DNA from 3 places in the Luteococcus sp. H101 genome. Region 2 is predicted to be linked to each of the others. Evidence: riboswitches for the same ligand, from Rfam matches in the RefSeq annotation. Region 2 holds a riboswitch; each other region holds the start of a gene.
The links. A riboswitch is a leader RNA that binds a small molecule or an ion and turns the genes downstream of it on or off. The one in region 2 is predicted to bind cobalamin.
Positions count from the first base shown of each region.

Region 1: it holds a riboswitch for cobalamin, as region 2 does, so the genes downstream of both, cobN (cobaltochelatase subunit CobN) here and AAEX60_RS09450 (hypothetical protein) in region 2, are expected to answer to the same signal.
Region 3: it holds a riboswitch for cobalamin, as region 2 does, so the genes downstream of both, AAEX60_RS02220 (ABC transporter substrate-binding protein) here and AAEX60_RS09450 (hypothetical protein) in region 2, are expected to answer to the same signal.

Region 1 covers NZ_JBCDMW010000004.1:66,090-72,033, forward strand. The annotation lists gene AAEX60_RS00945 (serine/threonine-protein kinase) at 1-297, shown strand, start outside; gene AAEX60_RS00950 (hypothetical protein) at 323-1,321, shown strand; gene AAEX60_RS00955 (EamA family transporter) at 1,349-2,245, opposite strand; gene AAEX60_RS00960 (mechanosensitive ion channel family protein) at 2,410-3,300, opposite strand; cobalamin riboswitch at 3,376-3,499, shown strand; gene cobN (cobaltochelatase subunit CobN) at 3,504-5,944, shown strand, end outside.
Region 2 covers NZ_JBCDMW010000022.1:82,827-88,770, forward strand. The annotation lists gene AAEX60_RS09425 (elongation factor G-like protein EF-G2) at 1-1,191, shown strand, start outside; gene AAEX60_RS09430 (SRPBCC family protein) at 1,323-1,787, opposite strand; gene trmB (tRNA (guanosine(46)-N7)-methyltransferase TrmB) at 1,871-2,647, shown strand; gene truA (tRNA pseudouridine(38-40) synthase TruA) at 2,737-3,546, shown strand; gene AAEX60_RS09445 (class I SAM-dependent methyltransferase) at 3,543-4,139, shown strand; adenosylcobalamin-variant (AdoCbl-variant) riboswitch at 4,185-4,266, shown strand; gene AAEX60_RS09450 (hypothetical protein) at 4,354-5,016, shown strand; gene AAEX60_RS09455 (hypothetical protein) at 5,111-5,944, opposite strand, start outside.
Region 3 covers NZ_JBCDMW010000007.1:108,694-114,637, forward strand. The annotation lists gene AAEX60_RS02205 (ABC transporter ATP-binding protein) at 1-388, opposite strand, end outside; gene nikC (nickel transporter permease) at 385-1,221, opposite strand; gene AAEX60_RS02215 (ABC transporter permease) at 1,218-2,165, opposite strand; gene AAEX60_RS02220 (ABC transporter substrate-binding protein) at 2,158-3,678, opposite strand; cobalamin riboswitch at 3,831-4,011, opposite strand; gene AAEX60_RS02225 (GntR family transcriptional regulator) at 4,126-4,503, shown strand; gene AAEX60_RS02230 (ABC transporter ATP-binding protein) at 4,500-5,324, shown strand; gene AAEX60_RS02235 (ABC-2 transporter permease) at 5,365-5,944, shown strand, end outside.

The DNA.
Region 1 (5,944 bases), on a different contig from region 2:
CCGGTGCCGTCGGCCACCAGCCAGCGGGTGATCCAACTGCCGTCGGGGTCCACCACCTGCGTCACGTCCAGCAGTGCGACGCCCTGGGCCAGTGCCGCGGCCGGCAATTCGGTGACCAGTTGCCCCTTCGTCCGGCAGGTGCTGCAGGACTACACCAACAGCAATGGCAACGGTCAGCGGCTGACCCTGAACTCCTACAGCGCCACCACCGGCAAGTACTACGACATGACCTGCGAACCCACCGGTGACCTGGTGCGATGCACCGGAGGCAATGGCGCCGTGGTCCTGATCTGGTGACCCGTCGATGAATCGGCTGCGACGGATGGATGGCGATGCTCGGGTGGGGGCCCGCCAGCTGCTGGCCCCGGGTCTTTCGGCTCTAGGCCTGGCGGTGCTGGTGGGTTGTGCCCAGACCCCACCCTCGCCGCCGCAGCAGGACAGTGATGCCCCGGTGGTGGTGACCACAGCGCCGAGCACCGCAGCGCCGAGCACTGCCTCGGCCACCGGACCCCGCCCCACCCCGGTGCCGGTCCCCACCAGCGGCTCGACGGCGCCGTCCTCCGCCGCTTCGGTCACGCGGGCCCCCGCCAGCGTCGGGCCGGCGGATGCCTCGGCACTGGCGGCCTCCTTCGGGAAGCTGCAGGCGTCGCTCAGCGGACCGGCGGGGATTGCCGTGGTGCCCGTGGGTGGCCGGGGAGAGGCCGTGCACTGGGGCAAGTCGGATACCGGCCCGGCCTGGTCCACCGCCAAGGTGCCGCTGTCGATCGCCGCGCTGTCCTCCCCGGGGCCCGACACCCAGGCCCTGGTCCGTCGGGCGATCACCGCGTCGGACAATGAGGCGGCGGATCAGCTCTGGCACCAGCTGGGGGCAGGCAAGAAAGCCGCCGCCGCGGTTGACCGGGTGCTGCGGGCCGGCGGGGATCCGGTGACCCGCACCCAGCCGGCTGCCGTGCGGCCGCCGTACAGCGCCTTCGGGCAGACCCCGTGGGCGCTGGGAGACCAGGCCCGGTTCGCGGCGCAGCTGCCCTGCCAGGACGGCGCCAGCCAGGTGCTGGGCCTGATGCGGCAGGTGGATGCGGGCCAGGCCTGGGGGCTGCACCGGCTGGAGGGCGCCGCGATCAAGGGTGGTTGGGGCCCGTCGTCGGGTGCTGGCTACCTGGTGCGCCAGCTGGCGGTGCTGCCGGTGGATGGCGGTCAGCTGGGCGTGGCGGTGATGGTGGATTCCCCCGCTGGCTTCGAGGCCGGGGTGCGAGACCTGGACGCCATCGCCGGCTGGGTGCGGGAGCACCGGGCGGAGCTGCCGGCCGGCGGGAACTGCTGACCACTGCTGCTCCTCGCCGAGCCTGGTTCAGGCGGAGCGGGTGGCGCCGATCGAGGCGACGATCACGCAGCCCATCGCCAGCAGATCGGTGGGGCTGAGCTTCTCGCCCAGCAGGATCAGGGCGGCCAGGGCCGCGGCCGCCGGCTCCAGGCTCATCAGGATGCCAAAGACCCGTGGTGGGATGGACTTCAGCGCCACCATTTCCAGCGAGTACGGGATCACGGAGCTGAGCAGGCCCACCCCGGCGCCCGCCAGCAGCACGTCGGGCCGCCAGATCTGGGCGCCGCCCTGCGCGATGGCCGGAACTGCCAGCGCGACGGCACCCAGGCCGCAGGCCAGGGTGAGGGCGTCCCTGCTGGCCCAGGTGCGGCCGGCCCGGGCGGCGGTGGCGATGTAGCCGGCCCACAGCGCCCCGGCCAACAGGGCGAAGAAGACGCCCACGGGGTCCATTCCGGTGGGGGTGAAACCCAGCAGCGCCACCCCGGCTAGGGCCAGCAGGGCCCACAACACGTCGCGGGCCCGACGGCTGCCCAGCACCGACAATCCCAACGGGCCAAGGAACTCCAGCGTGACCGCCAGCCCCAGTGGGAGCCGGGCGAAGGCCTCGTAGATGCTGACATTCATCCCCACCAGGCAAACGGCATAGGCCAGCCCGTCGCGCCAGGAGCGGGCGGGGGCGGCCGCGTTCCCTGCGCCTGTTCCTGCCACGGCTCCTGAGCCTGCCGAAGGGCGTCGGGCCCGGGCGAGCGCGCCCAGCACCAGCAGCGCCACCGCGGCGGCCGCGAGCCGCAACCAGGCCATGGTCACCGGCGGCACCACCCCGAACAGGTTCTTGGCCACCGCCGCGCCCAGCTGCACCGAGGCGATGGCGCCCAGCACCATCCAGATGGCGCCGGGCATGGCACGGGCGGTCTGGGAGGTCACCCGGTCACCATCTCACAGGGGCTACTGGGGGCCGCTTCCTGTCCGTCGAATCTTGGTCAACAGCCCAGTTATCCCGATAGAGCGGATATCGGGGTCCACTGCCACTATGGCAGTGCGCAACGGCATCTGCTCTACTGGGAAAATAGGTCAGGCGTCCAAGAAATTCAGGGGGCGGTGGAGCCGGATCCCCAGCCGGAGATCGCGCCCCGGATCCCGGCCGCGTCCAGGGCTCGTTTGGCCTGCTCCCGGAGCTCCCGTTGCACCCCCCACTGCTGGTTGGCAAGGCACTTCGCGCTGATCCGCAGGGTCATCGCCTGGCCGGTGATGGTCTCGACGCCGAGCACCTCGGGCGGGTCGATCAGGTCGGCCGCGTACTGCTCGTCGGCGGCGAAAGTGGTGCAGACCCGCTCCAGCACTTCGACGGCGCGGGCCGGATCCTCCGTCGGATTGATCGGCAGGTCGATCGTCGCGATGCTCCAGCCCTGGGACACATTGCCCAGCGTGGTGATCTCGCCATTGCGCAGGTACCAGAGCATCCCGTTGGCGTCGCGGACGCTGGTGACTCGCAGCCCGACGTGCTCCACCGTGCCGGTGATCTCGTTCACGGTGATCACGTCGCCGACGCCGAACTGGTCTTCCAGGATCAGGAAGATGCCGCTGATCACGTCCTTCACCAGGCTCTGCGCGCCGAAGGCCAGGGCGACGCCGCCGACGCCGGCCGAGGCGAGCACCGGCGCTAGGTTGATCCCGATGTGGCTCAGGATGGTCAGTACCGCCACGGTGACGATCAGGAAGGTGGCGGCGCTGCCCAGGATCGAGCCCATGGTGGCGGCGCGCTGGCTCTGCCGCTGCGATTCCATCCCGGTGGCGGCCGCCAGGATCTGGCCGGGGCGGCCCAGCTTGTCCAGGTGCTGCTTGGCGCGATCCGTGGACAGCTTGACCATCCGTCGGATGGCCACCTGCACCAGCCACCGGCCGATCACCGCCAGCGCGATGATCACTGCGATGGCGACGGCCGTGTCCGGCCAGACGAAGACGAGACTCTGCAACAGCATGGCTCCATTGTGTCGGGTCGGCCGGGCGGCTGGCGCCGCACGGCAAGGGCTGGCGGCCGGTACCCGACGGCTGGCTAGACTGACCCCGCTCGCGGCGCAGGAACCCGGTGTGAGTCCGGGGCGGTTCCGCCACTGTGAATGTGCTTGTCATTGCTTGATGGGCACCAAGCCAGACACTCACCGCGGGCATGACCTGAACGACGATGGGGCGAGAACCCCACCCAGGAGGAAAAGTGCGCATCGCGTTGCTGTCCACGTCCGACACCGACCTGCTCTCCGCCCGCGCCAGCGGCGCCGAGTACGTGCTCGCTAATCCGGCCCGCTCCGGCCACCAGTCGATGGCCGAACTGATCGAAGGGTGTGACCTGGTCCTGGCGCGCATCCTGGGTGGGCCGCAGGACCTGTGCGAGGGTTTCCGCCGGATCGCCGCCACCGGGATTCCCACCGTCGTGCTCGGCGGCGAGCAACAGCCCAACGCCGAGCTGATGGAACTCTCGACCGTGCCGATGGGTGTCGCGGCCGAGGCACACCGCTACCTCGCCGAGGGCGGCCCCGAGAACCTGGCCCAGCTGCACGCCTTCCTGGGGGACACGGTGCTGCTCACCGGCGAGGGATTCGAAGCCCCGCAGGAAATCCCGTCCTGGGGTTGGGCCCGTCGCGAGCCGGTGGCGGGTGCCGGGGACCTCGCCAAGGTGGGCATCCTCTACTACCGCGCCCACGAGGCCAGCGGGAACACCGCCTTTGCGCACGCCCTGGCCGACGCCGTCGACGCCACCGGGCAGGCCGTCGGGCTGCCGATCTTTGCCGGCTCGCTGCGCTCGGCCCCCGACGCGCTCTATGAAGCCCTGGGTGAGTTGGATGCCCTGGTGGTCACGGTCCTGGCGGCCGGCGGCAGCACTCCGGCAACCGCCGGCGCAGGTGGGGATGACGAGGCCTGGGACGTGGAGCGGATGGCCGCCCTGGACATCCCCGTCATCCAGGGCCTCTGCCTGACCAGCTCCCGGGCGGACTGGCAGGCCAGCGATGACGGCGTCAGTCCGCTGGATGCCGCCACCCAGATCGCCATCCCGGAGTTCGACGGGCGGATCATCGCCGGGCCGTTCAGCTTCAAGGAGTTCGACGACGAGGGGCTGCCCCACTACGTCGCCGACCCGGAGCGCTGCACCCGCCTTGCCCGGCTCGCCACCCACCACGCCCGGTTGAGACACCTTCCCAACAAGGACAAGAAGATCGCGCTGATGCTGTCCGCCTACCCCACCAAGCACGCCCGGATCGGCAATGCGGTGGGCCTGGACACCCCCGTCTCCGCGGTGCGGCTGCTGCGCCGGCTGCGTGACGAGGGTTATGACCTGGGTGGGGAGAACGAGGTCACCCGGATCATCGACGGTGATGACGACACCGTCGCCGGCGACGCCCTGATCCACGCCCTGATCGCGGCCGGTGGACAGGATGAGGAGTGGCTGACCAGCGCCCAGCTCACCGATGCGCACGTCCGGATCACCCCCGAGCAGTACCGCGAGTGGACCGCGGACCTCCCCTCGGTTCTGCGTGAGCAGATGACCGAGGCCTGGGGTGAGGGCCCCGGTCAGCTCTTCGTCAACGACGACGGCGAACTGGTGCTGGCCACCCTGCAGGCCGGCAATGTGGTGCTGATGATCCAGCCGCCCCGCGGCTTCGGGGAGAATCCCGTCGCGATCTACCACGACCCGGACATGGCGCCCAGCCACCACTACATCGGCGCCTACCGCTGGATCGAGCACGGTTTCGGCGCCGACGCGGTGGTCCACCTGGGCAAGCACGGCTCGATGGAGTGGCTGCCGGGCAAGAATGCGGCGCTGTCCGCCGCCTGCGGGCCGGATGCCGCGATCGGTTCGCTGCCGCTGATCTATCCCTTCCTGGTCAACGATCCCGGGGAGGGGGCGCAGGCCAAGCGGCGGGCGCACGCGGTGATCGTCGACCACCTGGTGCCGCCGATGGCGCGCGCCGAGAGCTACGGCGACATCGCCCGGTTGGAGCAGCTGCTGGACGAGCACGCCAACATCGCGGCGATGGACCCGGCCAAGCTGCCCGCCATCCGCGGCGAGATCTGGAGCCTGATGCGGGCCGCGGAGATGCACCGTGACCTGGGCCTGGAGGAGCGTCCGGAGGACGAGGAGTTCGACCACTTCCTGCTGCACGTCGACGGCTGGCTGTGCGAGATCAAGGACGCCCAGATCCGCGACGGCCTGCACACCCTGGGCAGCGCTCCGGCCGGTGAGGCCCGGGTGAACCTCGTGCTGGCCATCCTGCGCGCCAGCCAGGTCTGGGGTGGCGCCACCGCCGCGGTCCCCGGGCTGCGTCGCGCGCTGGGGCTGGCCGACGACGCGGATGCCGTGCGCACCGACGAGGTGGAGGGCGTCGCGCGGGAGTTGGTGCAGGCCATGGAGGAGGCCGGCTGGATCCCGGAGGCCGCGGACCGGGTGGCCTCGACGAGCCCGGCCAGCGTGGATGCTGCGGAGGTCGCCCGGGTGCTGCGCTTTGCCGCCGAGCAGGTGGTTCCCCGCCTGGCCCGCACCACCGACGAGCTGACCGCCGTCATCCACGCCCTGGCGGGCGGCTTCATCAACGCCGGACCGTCGGGCTCGCCGCTGCGCGGCCTGGTCAA
Region 2 (5,944 bases):
GCCGAGGTGGTCCGCACCACCTCCGACCCCTATGCCGGGCGGCAGTCCATGGTGCGGATCTTCTCCGGCACCCTGCGCACCGACGACGTGGTGCAGGTGGCCGGCCACCGGGAGCTGTTCACGGGCGTGGCCGACGCGCACCACCCGGAGCACGAGGAGGACGAGAAGATCGGCCCGCTCTCCTTCCCCGTCGGGACCGAGCTGAACACCAAGAACATCGCGATCGCCGGTGACATCGTGCTGGTGGGCAAGCTGAGCAAGGCGGAGACCACCGACACCTTGTCCAGCAAGGAATCCCCGGCCCTGGTGGAGCCCTGGAACCAGCCCGAACCGCTGCTTCCCACCGCCCTCAAGGCCGCCACCCGCAATGACGAGGACAAGCTGGCCGGTGCCCTGGCGCGGCTGGTGATCGAGGACACCACGGTCCGGCTGGAACGCACCGCGGAGACCGACCAGGAGATCCTGTGGACCATGGGCCAGGCCCACACCGAGCTCCTGCTGAACCGGTTGAATGACCGTTACGGGGTCAAGGTCACCCAGGAACCGATCAAGGTGCCGATGCGGGAGACCTTCATCGCCCCCGCCAAGGCGCACGGCCGGCACGTCAAGCAGTCCGGCGGCCACGGCCAGTACGCGGTCTGTGACATCGAGATTGAGCCCGCCGAACGCGGCTCCGGCTTCACCTTCGTGGACAAGGTGGTGGGTGGCGCCGTCCCGCGCCAGTTCATCCCCAGCGTGGAGAAGGGGTTGAAGAACCAGATGGAGCGCGGCACCGTCTACGGCTTCCCCATGGTGGACGTGCAGGTCACCCTGTACGACGGCAAGGCGCACTCCGTCGACTCCTCCGACATGGCCTTCCAGTCCGCCGGCGCCCTGGCGCTCAAGGAGGCGGCGACGCCGAAGACCGTCGGGCTGCTGGAGCCGATCGACGAGATCACCGTCACCGTCGGCGAGGAATACATGGGCGCCGTGATGACCGATCTGGGCAGCCGACGCGGGCAGGTGCTGGGCACCGACGCGGACACCGAGCACCACGCCATCCTGAAGGCCTTGGTTCCGGTGGCCGAGCTGGAGCGCTACGCGGTTGACCTGCGCGGTCTGGCGCACGGCAGCGGCACTTTCACCCGTCGCTTCCACGGCTACGAGCTGGTGCCCGCCAACATCGCCGAGAAGTTCGAGCAGAAGGGCTGACCCTTCAAGGCTCCTGAGCCTGTCGAGCGACGCATGACGAGGGCCGCCGTTCCCCACCGGAACGGCGACCCTCGTCGCTTCTTGACCCGGGGGGTCGCCGGTTGGGTCTGGATACGTCGGCTCTTGTGGACCTACTTCTCGCTGACCCGCGCGGCCAGCTGCGCCAGCGTGTCCTCCAGCACCTGCGCCGGCAGGATCGGGAAGCGGGACTTGAACTTGCTGCTGCGTACCTCACTCCAGTCATAGGTGAGCGAGACCTTGGTGGCCTGGGACCCCTCGGGCTCCAGCTCGTAGACCCATTCCCAGCCGCCGGGCTCCTCCCCCTCGCGGGCCGGTCGCCAGGCCAGCAGCTTGTTCTCGATCAGCCCGGTGACATGGTTCTCCATCCGGTACTCGCCGCCCATCTTCTCGTGGAACATGTCCATGCTGAAGACGTCGCCGACCGCCTGGATCCGCTGGTCGCCCTGCTCGGCACCGCGCACCATCTCCGACGCGTCGATCGAGACATGGTTGCGGGGCAGCGTGAGCACGTCGAAGATGTCCTTGGCGGGCGCATCGATCACGCGGGAAATGGTGAGACTTTCAGTGGTCGTCATCCTGCCAGCCTTGCGGAGGCCGGAGCGCGGCGGCCAGCGATTCCGCTGGACGCTGACATCGCCCGTAGGATTGTCCGGTGCCAATGCCCCCTGACGTGAGCCCGTCGACGCCGGACCAACCGCCCCGCAAGCGTCGCGTCCACCGCGAGGTGGTGAGCTTCGTGCGGCGCAGCGCCCGGATGAATGACTCGCAGGTCAAGGCGTGGGAGGCGCACCATGACCGCTGGGTGATCGAGGTGGCGCAGGGCGAGACGGAGACCTCGATCGTCGCGCAGCCCCAGCCCGACTGGGAGGTGGTCTTCGGCCGGGAGGCACCGCTGATCGTGGAGATCGGCTCCGGCACCGGGGAATCCCTCGTCGCGATGGCCAAGGCGCATCCCGAGGCGAATGTGGTGGCCTTCGAGGTCTTCCAGCCCGCCGTCGCCTCAACCCTCAGCCGGATGGCGCGGGAGGGCGTGGACAACATCCGGATCGTGATGGGCAATGGCCAGCAGGGCCTGGAACACCTCTTCGAGCCGGGCTCGATCAGCGAGCTGTGGCTCTTCTTCGCCGACCCGTGGCACAAGGTCCGCCACCACAAGCGACGTCTGGTCGGCGCCGACTTCGCGCAGCTGGTGCGTTCCCGGCTGGTCGACGGCGGGCGCTGGCGGCTGGCCACCGACTGGGATGACTACGCCGAATGGATGCGGGAGGTGTTGGACGTCGCCTCCGGGTTGGTGAACGAACACCTGGACCCGGCCGATCCCGAGAACACCGGGTGGGCGCCGCGGCTGGAGCTGCGCCCAGTCACCAAGTACGAACGCAAGGGCCTGGCAGCCGGCCGCACCATCCACGACCTGACCTATCGGAAGACCTCGTGACCGGCCATCCCGACCCGACGGCCGAGCAGGGCCGAACCCCGACGGCCGAGCCTGTCGAGGCCCCGTCGACCCCCCTCACCCGTTGGCGGTTGGACATCGCCTATGACGGCGCCCGCTTCTCTGGCTGGGCCAGCCAACCGGACCTGCGCACCGTGCAGGGCGAACTGGAACGCTGGATCACCCAGGTGCTGCGGTTGCGCGAGCCGGTGCAGCTCACCGTCGCCGGCCGCACCGACGCCGGGGTGCACGCCCGCGGCCAGGTGGCCCACGTGGACCTGCCGTCGACGGTGGACACCTCGCGGCTGCAGCGACGGCTGGACCGGGTGCTGGACGAGGACCTGCAGGTGCTGCGGGTGAGCCCCGCCCCGCCCGGCTTCGACGCCCGCTTCTCGGCCATCTGGCGTCGCTATGTCTACCGGGTCTGGGACGAGGTCTCGCGGCCAGATCCGCTGCTGCGCGGGCACATCGCGCAGATCCGCGGCGTCGTCGACGTGGACGCCACCAATGAGGCCGCCCGGATGCTGCTGGGTCTGCATGACTTCGCGCCCTTCTGCAAGCCGCGCGACGGGGCCACCACCATCCGCACCCTGACCGGCCTGCACGCCGCGCGGACCCCCGACGGAGTGCTGGAATACACCGTCACCGCCGACGCCTTCTGCCACTCCATGGTCCGTTCGCTGATGGGGGCCATGACCACGGTCGGCACCGGGCGACGGGACCAGGCCTGGCTGGCCGAGGTGATGGCCTCGCCCAAGCGGCACAGCGGGGTGCTGGTGATGCCGGCCAAGGGCCTGTGCCTGGAGGAGGTCGGCTACCCCGACGACGACCAGCTGGCAGTTCGCGCCGAACTCTCCCGCGCCGTGCGCACCCTGCCCGAGACCCCCCTGGAGGCCCCGTGAGCCACTACTTCACCACCCCGGACGGCCCGGAGAAGCGCCGCCAGATCCACGCCACCATCTGGGGGCAGGAGCTCACCCTGACGACGGCCAACGGCGTCTTCTCGGGCACCCGACTGGATCCGGCCACCAAGATCATGTTGGACGAGGTGGCGCCGCCGCACGACGGTGCCCGGCTTCTTGATCTTGGCTGTGGCTATGGCCCGATCGCCGTCGCCCTGGCCGCCGCCTGCCCGGGCAGTGTGGTGGACGCCGTCGACGTGAACGAGCGTGCCCTGGCGCTGACCAGGCTCAATGCCGACGTGATCGGCGCTGGCGGCCGGGTGCAGGCCCTCCTGCCCGAGCAGGCCGACCCGGCCACCCGCTATGACGAGATCTGGAGCAATCCGCCGATCCGGATCGGCAAGCCCGCCTTGCACGAGCTGCTGTTGACCTGGCTCCCCCGACTGGCACCGACCGGGCGCGCGGTACTGGTGGTGGGCAAGAACCTGGGCGCGGACTCGCTGGCCCGCTGGCTGACCGAGCAAGGCTATGCCTGTGAGCGACTGGCCTCCCACAAGGGCTTCCGGGTGCTGGAGGTGCGCCCGGGCGGCTGACCCGGAGGCACCGCGGCGACGCCGCAGAGCCCCGTGCAGTAGTCTTCGGCGCATTGCCGCCGCTGGGGGAATCCGGTGCAAGCCCGGAACTGACCCGCAACCGTACAGTCGGAGTACCCGGCGTCGGCAGACTCATCACCACCCGTCGTGGTCTGCGGGCGAGTCGCGGGTGGGGGCATCCGCGGCCGCCTTCCGGCCGCCGAAAGGAACCACTGTGCTCACCGCCACCGCTCGCCAGCTCGTCGCCACCGGCGCCGCCGCGGCCACCCTGTCCCTGGCACCACTGGCCGCCGTCGCCGCTCCCCTGCCGTCCGACGCCGCCCACGCCCCGGCCCGCGTCCTGCCCGCCAACCAGACCACCGACTGCCTGGACCAGGGCAAGGTGTGGCTGGTGGTGCAGAGCTCCAAGGGTGAGCTGATGGTCAACAAGTGCGTGGAGAAGGCGGCCAGCGGCACCGAGCTGCTCACCAGCGCCGGGGTGAAGATCACCAAGGATCCCAAGACCCAGATGATCTGCGCGATGGACGGGGAGCCGGCCGCCTGCCCGGCCAAGTTCGACGGCAACTACTGGCAGTACTACACCGCCACCAAGGGCGGGAAGTGGACCTTCAGCCAGGTGGGCGCGGACCAGTCCAAGCCGAAGGCCGGCACCCTCGAGGGCTGGTGCTATGGCAAGCAGTGCACCCCGACGATGCCTGCGCTGGACGGCGCCGCCGGGACGGCCAGCACCAGCGCTGCACCGTCGTCCCCCGCCAGCACCGCGCCCGCGCAGGAGGCTGGCAAGAAGGACACCCCGTGGGCCACCATCGGCGTGGTGGCACTGCTGCTCTGCGCCGGGGCCGCCGCCTTCCTGGCCAGCCGTCGCAAGAAGGCCTGAGCCGCCCGCAGACCCATCCACCCGTCGCGGCGTCGCCCTGCCGATCGTGCCACACGGCCGGGGCGACGTTGGGCAGGCTGGGCACCCGGGGTGATCACTCCTTGCTGTAGGTGACCTGTTTGAGCACCTCGGGCCAGCTGCGCTCCAGCACCCGGCCGCCCCAGACCACCGAGCCGGCCAGCAGGGCCAGTCCGTAGACCGGTGCTGCGCCCAGCAGCAACCAGCCCAGCCAGGGCCGCGACGCGGTCAGGAAGAGCGGGATGATGAAGGGCAGGGCCAGCAGGCCGGTGGCGAGCATGCTGACCAGACTGAGCAGGATGCCCGCCGCGCCGCCGCCCTCCCCACGGGAGAAGGCGTTCTGCCCGGGCGGCGGCTGCGGCACCTGCCAGAAGGCACCGGTGACGGTGCCGACGGCGGCTCCCACCAGCAGTGATCCGAGCGTGCCACCCACCAGTTCCGGCGCCAGTGCCCATCCGTCGGAGACCGCCATCAGCACGACGTCGATCAGCAGGGCGATGGGCAGCAGGATCCATCCGGCGGCCAGCAGCCGGCCCAGTCGGTCGGCCCGGCCACTGACCCCGGCGGAGATGTGCATCCACAGCGCGCTCCCGTCGTAACTGATCTCCTGCGCCACGGCCAGGGATCCCAACAGCAGCATGGAGAAGATCGCCGGGAACAGGATCCCGCGCCCGCTGATCATCGAATCCTCCCCGGAGCCCCCGAGCAGGCTGGGGGCCAGCATCAGCAGCGGCATCAGCAGCACCGAGACGGCCAACACCAGGTGCCGGGGGTCACGACGCCAGTAGCGCAGCGAGCGGCCCGCGATCGCTCCGGCTGGCCCCGAGGGCACCAGCCGGTCCACAACGGAGTGCGCCTTGGCCCGCCCACCGGCACCACCGGCTTCCAGCGGCGAGGTTAGCGCCCGGGA
Region 3 (5,944 bases), on a different contig from region 2:
CGGTCAGGATGGTGCTGTGGTACGCCGAACTGTTCGTCGTCCCGTGTGCCCCCAGGGCCTCCGTCATGTGGGCACCGATCCGGTGGTAGGGGGAGAAGGCACCGGCATAGTTCTGGAAGACGTAGCAGATCTCCGTGCCCCGGATCCGGCGCATCTGCCGTCGTCCCTGGGTCAGCAGGTCGTGCTGACCCAGCCGGAGCGTTCGGGCCGTGCGCGTCAGGCCAACCGGCAGCAGGTCTCCGATGGCGTGGGCGGTCACGCTCTTGCCGGAGCCGCTCTCGCCCCCCAGTGCGAACCATTCGCCGGGCTGCACCTCGACGTCGATTCCGTGCACCAGCTCCAACCCGTGGGGTGCCGTGACCCTCAGGTCCTCGATCTGCAGGGTCATCTGGCGGCTCCCGTCGTGATCCGGGTGGGGTCGGTGGAGTACTGCTTGGCCAGCGCGTCGCCGGCCAGGCTGGTCAGCAGGACCACGACGAAGATCGCCAGCCCCGGGGCGAACATCAACAACGAGGTCCGGCCGAAGTAGGCGCGCCCCTCATTCAGCATGGCGCCCCATTCCGGGGAGGGTTGGGGCACACCCAGCCCCAGGAAGGACAAGGAGGCCACCAGCAACACGATCTTGCCGATGTCGAGCGTCGCCAGGCTGAGCACGGGCCCGATCACGTGGGGGACCAGGTGCCGGCGGATGATCCGTGCGGTCCGTGCGCCACTGATCCTGGCCGACATGAAGTAGTCCCGGGTCTTCTCCTCCACGACGATGCTGCGCACCAGCCGGGTGTAGCCGATCCACTTGACCACCACGATCGCGAGGACCAGGTTGAACACGCCCGGGCCCAGCAGGCCGGTCAGCACGATGGCCACCACGTACTCAGGCAGCGCCATGAAGGCGTCGCAGAGCCGCATCAGGGCCCAGTCGAGTCCGCCGCCCAGGTAGCCCGAGTAGAGACCGAGCGGTACGCCGATCCCGGCCGAGAGCGCCAGCGCCAGCATGGAGATCCCGACCGTGGTGCGGCCACCGGTGAGGATTCGGGACCAGATGTCGCGGCCGAGTTGGTCGGTTCCGGCAAGGTGCTGCCAACTGCTTGGCAGCAAGGCCTGCGTGAGATCCACCTGCAGCGGATCGTGCGGGGCCAGCCACGGGCCAGCCAGCCCGAGCAACAGGAGCAGCACGGTGGCGGTGGCCAGGGTCACGGTATTGCGGTTGACGGTGCGATTCATCGTGTCCCTTTCAGCCGGACTTCCGGGCTGATCCAGCGGTAGCTCAGGTCAACCAGCAGGTTGATCCCGATGATGGCGATCCCGATCACCAGGATGAAGCCCTGGATCACCGCATAGTCGCGACGGGTGACCGCCTCGACGGCCAGCTTGCCCACCCCGGGCAGCCCGAAGACGGCCTCCACCACCACGGAACCCGAGAGCAGACTGCCCAGGCTGACGCCCATCATCGTGACGACGGGAATCAGGCTGGCCCGCAGCACGTGCGCTCGACGCAACACCCGCTCGGGAACTCCCCGGGCGCGGGCCGAACGGACGAAATCCCGATGCTGGGTCTCCTGGAAGGAGTTGCGGAAGAGCTTGATGAAGGGCGGGGCGATCGCCACGGCCAGGGCCGCGCAGGGCAGCACCAGCCCGGCTCCACCGCGCCAGCCCGAGGCCGGCAACAACCGCAGGTCCACCGCAAACCACTGGATCAGCAGCAGTCCCAGCCAGAAGGTGGGCATGGAGGCCCCCAGGTAGCACCCCGCGGACACCAGCCGATCGATCCATGTGTCGGGATGGGTGGCGGCCAGGGTTCCAAGGGTAACCACCAGGACCAGGGTCACGGTGATGGAGGACAGTGCCAGCAGGGCGGTTGCGGGCAGGGCCTCGCCCAACTCGTGCGCCACCGTCTGACCGGTCATCACCGACATCCCGAGGTCCCCGCGCAGCAGTCCCGACAGATAACGCCAGTACCGCACCAGCAGCGGATCGTCCAGCCCCAGCTGGGCGCGATAGGCAGCAATCTCGGCCTGGCTGTGGGCGATGGTGTCCACCCTCAGCACCGACAGTGCGGCGTCACCGGGTGCCAGGGCCACCACCAGGAAACTCACCACGGTGAGGAACCAGATGCTGAATCCGATCCCGGCCGTGTGCCGCAGCAGCCGGACCAGGGGGTCAGCCACGGTCGAGGTCCTTGGTGATCATCGGGTACTCGAACTCATTGCTGGGGGTCTGCCAGCCCGTGACGCCCTTGGCGAAGGCGGCGGTCTCCATCGGTGCCACCAGGTAGCTGTTGAGCTGGCGGTCGCGGACCGTGACCCCCAGCTGTCTGGCCACGCTGGCCCGTTGGGTGGCATCCGGCGCACTGTTGAACCGATCGATCAGCTTGTTCAGGGCGGGGTCGTCCAGCTGCCCGTGGTTCTGTGCGCCGCCGGGGGTGAGTGAACCGTGGATGAAATAGGACCCGTCGCCGCGGGTCACGGTATTGGCCGAATAGGTGGCAACATCCCATTCCTTGCTGGTCAGGTGCTCGTCGATGTTGTCAGCGGTGACGATCTTGAAGGTGATCCCGACCTGGCTGGCGGAGTTCTCCATCACCTGGGCGATCTGGGGCAGCTCGGGCCGCGCCACATAGGTGACGATGTTCATGGTGAGGGGCTTGCCCTTGCTGGTCACCTTTCCGTTGCTGACCTCCAGCCCGGCCCGTTGGAAGTACCTGAGGGCCGCCTCCTTGCCGGACGGCCGGGTCACCTGCCCGGGAGAAACGGCGGTCTTGCCGGCGAAGGGATTGTCGGTGGCCTCGCCGTAGCCGCTCATCACGGTCTTGGCGATGGCCCGCCGGTCCAGCAGTGCGTCGATTCCCTGACGGAAGTCCTGCTTCCCCCAGAGTTCGGCCTGGGGGCCCTTGAAGTTGAACAGCAGGTGGTAGACCCGGGTTCCCGTCCGGGTCTCGACGGTGTACCGGTCGTCCTTCTTCAGTCCGTCAAGGGTCTCGGTGGAGGGCCGGTAGATCACGTCGGCCTCGCCGGACTGCAGCGCCAGTAGCCGGGCATTCGCGTCCTGGTTCGCGGTCATCGTGGCCCGCTCCAGCCTGGCCCTGCCATCCCAGTAGCCGTCGAAGCGGCTCAGTTCGGCCGCCCCGGTGGTCGTGAAGCTGTCGAACTTGAAGGGGCCGGTTCCGATGGGCTTCTCGATGCCGGCTTCGGGGTCGATGATGGCGGTGTTGAAATGGACGAACTCGCTCATCAGGCCCGCATAGGGCTTGGTGGTGGTGATCGTCAGGGTCTGACCGTCGGCCTTCATCGACGCGATGGGCAGCAGCGCCTTGACTCCGGGGTTCTTGCTGATGGCCCGCTCGATGTTCTGCTGCACCACCTGCGCGGTCAACGCCTTGCCGTTGTGGAAGGTGACCCCGTCGCGGATGGTGAGCTGCCAGGTATTGCCCTTCTGGGTCCACGCCGTGGCCAGACCGGGACTCAGGGTACCGGTCTTGATGTCCAGCTTGACCAGCGTCTCGACGGTGCCGGAATTGAGGATGAAGGCCGTCTGCACCATGTGCGGGTCGGTGGTGTTGGCCGGGTAGACGGTCACCAGGCGCAGCGTGTGCGCGGCTCCCGTCGATGCTGAGTCATCCTGGATGCCGCATCCAGTCAGGGCAACGGCGGCTGTCGCGAGGGCGACGAGGGTCTTCTTCATGGTGGTTTCTCTCCAGTGTCGTGGATGCCGGGGCACCCGGAAGAGAATCCAGGCAGCAGAACTCGGCCACAGGGCTGACCGATGACCGGCCAACAGTGGCTCGCAGCGGGCACGGGTGTGCGCCCATTCTCGTTCCCTCCATCTGCGTGGATTCCTGAACGAACACGCAGGCAGTTCTCCTGGCTCCAGTTCATTGGCCGCACTCGCCTTCCCAGCCCCGAAGGGCCAGTGGCATCGTGAGTGCGGCCTCCCTGTCACAGTGGCGAGACCGCGCCGGAATCACACCGGCTTCTCTGTTGGGCCCTGACGGGCACCTACGTGTACGTGGCGCAGCGTAGCAACGGGGAGAGCCAACTCGGCGTCGGTCATGGAAGCAGATGTGGTGACGCCGCCCTTGAACTGATCGTACCTACTGTCTATAGTGAATATAGACAGTAGGGGGGATCCATGGACATTGTGCTCTCGAACACCAGCGGCGTGCCGATCTATGAGCAGATCAAGGCCCAGATCAAGGCCGCGATCCTGCGCGGGGAACTCGCGGAAGGCGACGCCCTGCCCAGCATCCGTGGGCTGGCGCGCGACCTGCAGGTCAGTGTGATCACGACCACCCGCGCGTTCAGCGATCTGGCCGCCGAGGGTTTCGTCACCAATGTCCCGGGAAAGGGCAGTTTCGTCCTGCCCCGCGACTCCGAACTGGTCCGCGAGCAGGTGCTGCGTGACGTCGAGGCCCACCTCGGCAAGGCCATCGCGGCGGCACGGCTCGCGTCCCTGACCCCCACCGAGCTCCATCAGGTGCTCGACGCCCTTCTCACGGAGGAATCATGAACCCACTCGTGATGCACGCCATCACCAAGGACTTCCCCGGCTTCTCGCTGGGGCCCATCACCTTCGAGTTGCCCCGCGGCTACGTGACCGGCCTGGTTGGTGCCAATGGGGCCGGCAAGACCACCCTGCTCAAGATCGCCCTGGGGCTGGTGCACCCCACGTCGGGCAGCAGCCAGCTGATCGACCGCGAGCGCGTCGGCGTCGTCTTCGACGTCCCGAGCCTGCCCCGCAACTGGCGGCTCCGCGAGATTGCGCCCGCGTTGAAGCCCTTCTACCCGAACTGGAGCGACGCCACCTTCCAGCGGATCGCGGGCTGGGGTGGCCTGGAGATGGACAAGCGGGTCCACAACCTCTCGCGCGGCATGGGGATGAAGCTGCAACTGGCCATCGCCATGGCCCACGACGCCGAGCTGCTGCTCTTCGACGAGCCCACCAGCGGTCTGGACCCGCTGGCCCGCAGCGAACTGATCGACATGATCGCCGAGTACATGACCGACGAGAACCACACCGTCCTGTTCAGCTCCCACATCACCAGCGACATCGAGAAGATCGCCGATCATCTGGCCGTGATGAGCGCTGGCCGGCTGGTGGCCGGTGGTCCGCTGCAGGAGGTGATCGACGGCTTCCGACTGGTCAAGGGAGGGCGTGATTCCCTCGCCCCGGTTCAGCAGTTGGTGCTTGGTGCTCGCCAGCACGACGCCGGCTGGGACGGCCTCATGCGCACCGAGGACACCGTCGCGCTGCCGGATGGTGTGCTGAGCGAAGCGCCCAGCGTGGAGCAGGTCGTGATCGCCCTGGCCAAGGAGGGGCGACATGCGTGACTTTTCTGCAGACCCTTCCCGCAAGCAGAAAGGCTCGTCCATGATCAAGTTCCTCGTCCTGGACCTACGCATCATGAGGCCGGCGTTCCGGGCGCTCGGCATCATCCTGGGGATCTCGACGCTGGGGCTGGCGGCCGGAAACACCAGCTTCTTCCTCCCCTTCGTCACGGTCTTCGCGGTCATGGCGGTGATGAACCTGTTCGCGACCATCGAGCAGGGCGAGTTGACCCAGTTCCTCGGCGCACTGCCCGCCCGACGGGCCGACGTGATGCGCGGCCACTACCTGTTCGTGCTGGTGGCTGCAGCCGTGACCTTCCTGCCCTGGCTGGTCGCGTGGGTGGTGCACCTCGCCGCACCTGCCTTGGGGGTCGACTCTCCTCAAGTCTTCGGATGGTTCGCGGGGCTCGGCGGGGTGCTGACAATGCTCGCGCTGATGATCCCCTGCATCGTGAAGTGGGGCACTAGCCGGGGTGTTCTTGTCCTGGGGGTGATTGCGGCAGTGGGCATGGGCCTCACCGCGGCTGTCATCAAGGCCCTTGGCCCGCAGGCGCTCGAAATCGCCGACTGGTGGGCACTGGCGGCCTTTGCCGCGGGGCTGGCGGTGCTGGCCATCTCGCTGC